Regions from separate parts of the Pseudoalteromonas sp. SR41-7 genome, predicted to be linked through region 2. Evidence: predicted binding sites of a transcription regulator. Region 2 holds the regulator's gene; the other holds the start of a gene.
The links. Region 2 encodes LexA, which represses DNA repair genes until DNA is damaged. Its sites were predicted from a motif close to TACTGTATNNNNATACAGTA; they were not measured.

Region 1: uvrD (DNA helicase II) is a predicted target of LexA. The motif match lies at 1,735-1,754, and genes of this name have one in related genera.

Annotation. Positions count from the first base shown of each region.
Region 1 covers NZ_JACJEF010000002.1:4,040-7,470, reverse strand. Annotated here, with positions in the region: gene yrfG (GMP/IMP nucleotidase) at 1-86, shown strand, start outside; gene H5092_RS02700 (dUTP diphosphatase) at 102-725, opposite strand; gene H5092_RS02695 (YacL family protein) at 806-1,174, opposite strand; gene H5092_RS02690 (hypothetical protein) at 1,291-1,515, opposite strand; gene uvrD (DNA helicase II) at 1,819-3,431, shown strand, end outside.
Region 2 covers NZ_JACJEF010000019.1:12,320-15,750, reverse strand. Annotated here, with positions in the region: gene coxB (cytochrome c oxidase subunit II) at 1-421, opposite strand, end outside; gene lexA (transcriptional repressor LexA) at 903-1,520, opposite strand; gene H5092_RS18485 (PaaI family thioesterase) at 1,688-2,128, shown strand; gene H5092_RS18480 (hypothetical protein) at 2,129-2,509, opposite strand; gene H5092_RS18475 (hypothetical protein) at 2,823-3,431, shown strand, end outside.

The DNA of each region.
Region 1 (3,431 bases), on a different contig from region 2:
TGGCAGTTGCTAACCCTGATAGCCAACAACCACATAACGAAATAGCCGATTACCTGAGTGTTACCGACTATCGTAAGATTATTTAACTCAGTTTACGTGGGCTAGATTTTTGGGTAACGCGCTTCAAGGCCTTGGTATACTAACTTTGCAAAATCTGCATGTTCTGTATCAAGGCTTTTAACTACTTCAACTAAATGCTCGTTATCTTCTTGCCCGTTCCATTCTTTAATATAGCTACCATCTTTGTAGCCGTGATCTTGGCGGAAAAAGTTTAACGTATTTTTACCTACGTAGCCGCGATATAAATCATCAATATCCATACCCATTTGCGCCATACAGCCGGCAAAGGCAGCGGCATTAAACGTTTTATCTGCAACGGCGGAAGCCGCTAATATTTCTAGCGTTTGTTTAAAGTCATCCGCTTGTTGAGCATTACTAAGCTCAGCTTCAAGTTGCTTTGCTAAGTCTTCGTAGCTAGTTTTGCCGTCAATTCTAAGCGATAGACCAAAATGAAAAATATCAACCAACTCTAAAATAACTTGTTCAGTATCTGGTGTTTGTTTTTTCCACCATTTCCAACCATGATGATCCAGCATTTCAGCGCACTCAACCCAAATAGCGCGGTACCATTCGAATCCTTGAGTAAACCATTGCTCATGTACTTTAGTGTTCATGGCGTTTTGCATTTCTAGCATAACTACTAGCTTGTTTAAATTGGCAGACATATTCATTCCTGTCGTTTTTGATTAGTGTAATAGTACCGATAAAGGAAGCTTAACGCATCAGCACTATCTTAATATGTAGTTTACTTTGAGCCGCTAAATTCAGCCCATGAATCAATTAAATCAATGAAATCTTCAAAGCCACAACCACTACTTAAACCATTTTCTTCAAGCGCTAAATCGTCATCTTGATACGCTATTAGGTCTTCACTGTCTTGATGAAGCGCATGGGCTTCAAATAGTGCTTCGTCTTTGGTTAATATTAAATCTATTTCTTGGCCTTTTAGCGTTAGCGGCTCATAGCTTGAACTCACCGATGCAATAAGCGCTTGAACCATAGCTACTTTGTCTTTGCCTATTTCTTCGTTTAGCCAGCGACCAATAATAGCGTGTTCACTACTTATTTTAATACGTAGCCCACTAATAGGGTCGCGAATAAATTGATATTCCATAGGATTTGCCTGTAAATCTTTAATTGCGTAATTATATACGTAAACGCCCGCAAACCACAGGACATATAAAGTAAAATAGCGCCACAAGGGCGCTATTTTATTCAACTTTAAAGCAGTTAACTTCGCGATCTATAACGCGCTGCGTCAATAATCGACCATAAGTAAATAATAGGCACTAGTACAAAACCTACAAGCACATAAATTAGTGCGTAACTTATTATAATAGCGAGTGCAAAAAATATAGCCGCTAAAATACGCCCTTGCACTAACTGCCCTAAACCAGGAAAAAATATATTACATAATGCTGCGATTACGTTACCGCCAGAACCTTGATCTGCCATACTAACCTCTGTATTTATTTGATTTTATAATTATTTACTTACACACTCTATGCCAATTTATTAAAGCTTACAAATCAAATAGTTAAATTAGTCTAGATTTAGAGAGTTAGTAAATTTTGCTAACTTTAGGTCAAATTAGCAATTTTTATTGTGCGTTTACGCTTTTTTGTTTGTTCAAAAAATTATCAAGTTACTCGTTTTTAAGGCTATTTTATAAATAGCTGTTTATAAAAACAGTATTTTATTTAGCCTAACAAAAACACCTGTTATACTGCCCACAATATTGATTAAAAAGGCGTAACGATGGACGTTTCACAATTACTCGATGGCTTAAATGACAAACAACGCGATGCCGTTGCAGCCCCACTACAAAACATGCTGGTATTAGCAGGTGCTGGGTCTGGTAAAACACGAGTGTTAGTTCATCGTATTGCGTGGCTTATGCAAGTTGAGCAAGCATCTGCTTACAGTATTTTTGCCGTAACCTTTACTAATAAAGCGGCTAAAGAAATGCGCAGCCGCGTTGAAGAAACACTAAAAGCCCCTGTAGGTGGTATGTGGATTGGTACGTTCCATGGTTTGTCGCATCGTATTTTACGTGCTCATCACCGTGAAGCTAACTTACCAGAAGCCTTTCAAATTTTAGACTCTGACGATCAACTTCGGATGATCAAGCGCTTATTAAAATCGATGAATATCGATGATAAAAAATGGCCCGCCAAACAATTTGGCTGGTACATCAGCGCTAAAAAAGATGAAGCACTTCGCCCTAAAGATATTCAAGCATACGATATTAACGAGCAAATGATGCTGCGTGTTTACGCCGCCTACCAAGAGGCCTGTGATAGAGCAGGCCTAGTAGATTTTGCCGAAATATTACTACGCAGCTACGAAGTGTTAAAAAATAACCCAACGTTACTGCGTCATTATCAGCAACGCTTTGCACATATGCTCGTAGACGAGTTCCAAGATACAAATACCATTCAATATGCTTGGTTAAAGTTACTTGCAGGCGATACAAGCAGTATCATGATTGTAGGCGACGATGACCAAAGTATTTACGGTTGGCGCGGTGCTAAAATCGAAAATATTAAACGATTTTTAACTGACTTTAGCGCAGAAACCATTCGTCTTGAACAAAACTACCGTTCAACAGCAACTATTTTGAAAGCGTCTAATGCATTAATTCAAAATAACTCAGAGCGTATGGGTAAAAGCTTATGGACCGACGGTAACGATGGCGAGCCAATTTCTATTTATGCGGCATTTAATGAGTTAGACGAAGCACGCTTTGTAAGTAGCAAACTACGAAGCTGGTTAAATGCAGGTAATGCCCTACAAGATGCCGCAATTTTATACCGTAGTAACGCGCAATCTCGTGTACTCGAGGAGGCCATGCTGCAAGAAGGCTTAAAATACCGTATTTATGGGGGTATGCGATTCTTCGAACGACAAGAAATTAAAGATGCGTTGTCGTACTTACGCCTAGTAGGTAATCGTCAAGACGATGCCGCGTTTGAGCGTGTAATTAATACGCCAGCACGCGGTATTGGCGATAAAACATTGAGCCATATACGCGATTGTGCACGAGCAGAATCGTTACCGCTTTGGTATGCCGCAAAAGCAATTGTAGAACAACAGCATTTATCTGGTCGTGCTTCTGGTGCAGTAAGTAAGTTTGTAGAACTCGTTGAACAAATAGAAGATAAAATTAGCGACCTAACTTTGCATGAGCAAGCCAAGTACACAATTCAAACCTCAGGCTTGATGGCAATGTACCAAGCCGAAAAAGGTGAAAAAGGCCGTGCTCGCGTAGAAAACTTAGAAGAGCTAATTAGCGCTTGTGATCAGTATGAGCTGCCTGAAGACGAAGAGTACAGCTCACCTTTACAAGGCTTTTTAGCCCATACGTCACT
Region 2 (3,431 bases):
AGAACTCTACATCTTCACCCATATATTCATAATGCCATTTCCATTGCGAACCCGTAATTTTAATAGTGAGATCAGCTTTGCTGGCATCTTCCATTGCAATTAGGGTTTTAGTGGCTGGTACTGCCATAGCAATTAAAATAACAAACGGAATTGCAGTCCAAAGTATTTCTACTTTAGTGCTTTCGTGAAATTGGGCAGGTACAGCCCCTTTAGATTTACGGTGATGAATAAGTGCCCAAAACATAATTGCGAACACTATCACCCCAATCACACAACATATTATAAATATGGTCATGTGCAGCTGATATACATTATTGCTTATATCGGTTACGCCTTTGCGCATATTGTATTGGCTGTTAGCCAAAACTGGGTGCGAAAAAACACATAATATAAGCCACAAGGTAGAGGTCAGTTTACCCATGTGACGGCTCCTTTGATGCTATTGCGAATGCAAAGCGAAGAGGCATACGGCTTAAACGCCAATTCGTTATTTTTATTTTTTTAGCCAATCTTATTTAATATTGATTGGTTTTGCTGCGCCAACAACGAGTTTGTGTATATTGTGTGTTCTCAAAACTAAAAAGCTGTGAGTTATTATTAGCTCAGCACATTAACAATTAGCTAAAAAACGAACAACAAGCAAGTTTTAGTATAAAAAACAATCAGGTGATATTGAATAATTAATAAAAATCGGTAATCAACTGGGCAACAGGAAGTTCAAAATATGAGCAAAACAAAGGGTTTAACGCATTCGGAGGGGGAAATATAAGTGCAAAAAAGTTTACAGCTTAAATAGTCAGTGGGCTGTTTACGCCCTATTTTTTAGTACAAATTTTAAAACAAAAATGCGTACTAATTAGTACGCATTTATAAAACTGCTTGTTTAAAAGCTATTTTTAAAGTCACATCCAATCAGCGTTTCTTATAACGCCAACGGCTAAGCCTTCAATATTAAAAGACTCATTCTCAAGATCTACTTCAATAGAGTCAAAATCGTCGTTTTCAGCATGAAGTAATACTTTACGACCCGCTTTCTCAAGACGTTTTACAGTTACGTCTTCGTCTAGGCGAGCAACAACAACTTGTCCATTTTCAGCGGTTTGAGTACGATGTACAGCAAGTAAATCACCATCCATAATACCAATATCTTTCATGCTCATACCGTTAACGCGTAGTAAAAAATCTGCAGCCGGTTTAAACATTAATGGATCGATTTTGCAGTGACTTTCAACGTGCTCTTGCGCCAAAATAGGTGAACCAGCAGCAACACGCCCTATAAGCGGTAAACCTAATTGTTCTGGCTCTTCTTCTTCAATTAATTGAATACCACGGCTTGCACCTGGTTTCATTTTAATTGCGCCTTTTTTAGCAAGTGCTTTTAAATGTTCTTCAGCAGCATTGGCACTTTTAAAACCTAATGTTTGCGCTATTTCAGCACGTGTAGGAGGCATACCAGTGTCTTTAATAAAAACTTTAATTAGTTCGAGTATTTGAGCTTGGCGGTTCGTTAATGGTCGCATACAACTGGTTTTCCATACAGTACATTTAACTGTGAGTATATACAGTTAAATAAAAATCGCAAATTTAAATTAAGCCTTAAAATAGCTAAAGTAATTTCACTTGTGTACATTTTAGGGATATAACTAAAGCTAAGTTTATAAATGATTAAAAATGCAAAGGAGACATTATGAGTATTTGGTACCAGCCCATCACCTTAGAGCTGTGCAAGCAGTTAGAACAAGGCATTAATGGCCAAGGAACATTAATGAAAACTATGGGGATAGAAGTCACAGAAATTGGCGATGATTATTTGGTTGCCACAATGCCGGCAATTCCTGAGCATCATAACCCAATGGGGATGGTTCACGGCGGTGCTAACGTTGTACTTGCCGAAACAGTTGCCAGCTATGCCGCTAACTTTGTTGTCGATTTTACTAAATTTTACTGTGTAGGACAGGAGATTAGCGCAAGTCATTTAAAAGCATCTCGCAACGGCACTTTAACAGCAACGGCAAGAGCGTTTCATATTGGCAAACGTAGTTCAGTGTGGGAAATAAAAATTACAAATAGCCGCAATGAGCTGTGCTGCGTATCAAAAATGACCGCAGCAGTCGTAGAGCGAAGATAGTTACTTTTCGATTGGGTAAATGGTAATTTCCATACCCGCACCAATCGCAGATATACGCAATAATGTATCTGCATCTAAGGCTTGATTAAAGCACTTAGGAGAAGTCCCTGATTCAAAACCAATATCAAACGTTCTACGTGAACAGCTTAACCATTGCTTTAGCGCGTTACGCGAACACGATTCAATAAGCTCACATATATGGTTTATGGCTTTATCAGGTGTGCTCACCTCACCTGTAGCTTCAATACGCGCTAGTTGACGGTATTCGTCTTTGTCATAATGTAAAATCGTCGCGACTTTTTTCAAGTCCGCCACTAGCAAACTAATATCTTGCTTTGATTCAAGCTCAAGATCTACATTTAAAAATTGAATTTCCGACATCGTTTCGTATTTATCCTCTAATAATTTCATTGCAAACTTTAACGCAGTTTTACCGTTATACCAAATCAACTATGCCCTAATAACCACTTTATATGGATATTTCGCAGCTTTTAAGTATTTTTTAGCATTTAAAGCTAGCTGGATATCAAACATCCAGCTCAATTAAACAGATAAGTCATGTTAGGAATTTAAGTGTAATCTTTTTTATTTTTAAATGATTACAGTAAGCTATAGTTTAAACTGCGACAAAATGTCGCAGTAACTTATCCCATTAATGTAATAAACTAGCCTCTAAAAATAATAAGACTAAAACATGAATAAAAAAATATTTAAACATGCTCGCAAGTTACATAAATGGTTAGGATATTTATTAGCACTACAAATTTTAGCATGGTTACTAGGTGGTTTAATTATGAGTGCAATCCCTCTTGATAAAGTTCATGGGGAGCATCTTGCAACACGTACTCTTAATAACCCATTTACGCAGGCTGATTATGTTGCCTCCCTTGACGATATTGCCTCTCAGGTGGTTAATCCAACACAAATAATTTTTGAGAACTTCTTAACTACACCACTTATTACTGTCTTTAGTAATAACGAGCAGCAAAGCTTCAATGGAATAACAGGCCGACCATTTGAACCGCCAACTAAAATACAAATTACCGCAAATGCTAAAGCACACTTACTTATTGACGCTCAAGTAACAAGCGCTGTACTACTAAAGCAAGGTATGCGAGAAGTTGGATATAAAACCAATGTTTGGCAGGTACAATTTGACGACACATTTAACACAACACTGTACTTGTCAGAAAATAACGGCAAAGTTGTTACCGTTCGCAGCACGCTATGGCGAATATTCGACTTTTTTTGGATGTTACATATTATGGATTACGATGAGCGAGAGGATTTTAATAATCCACTG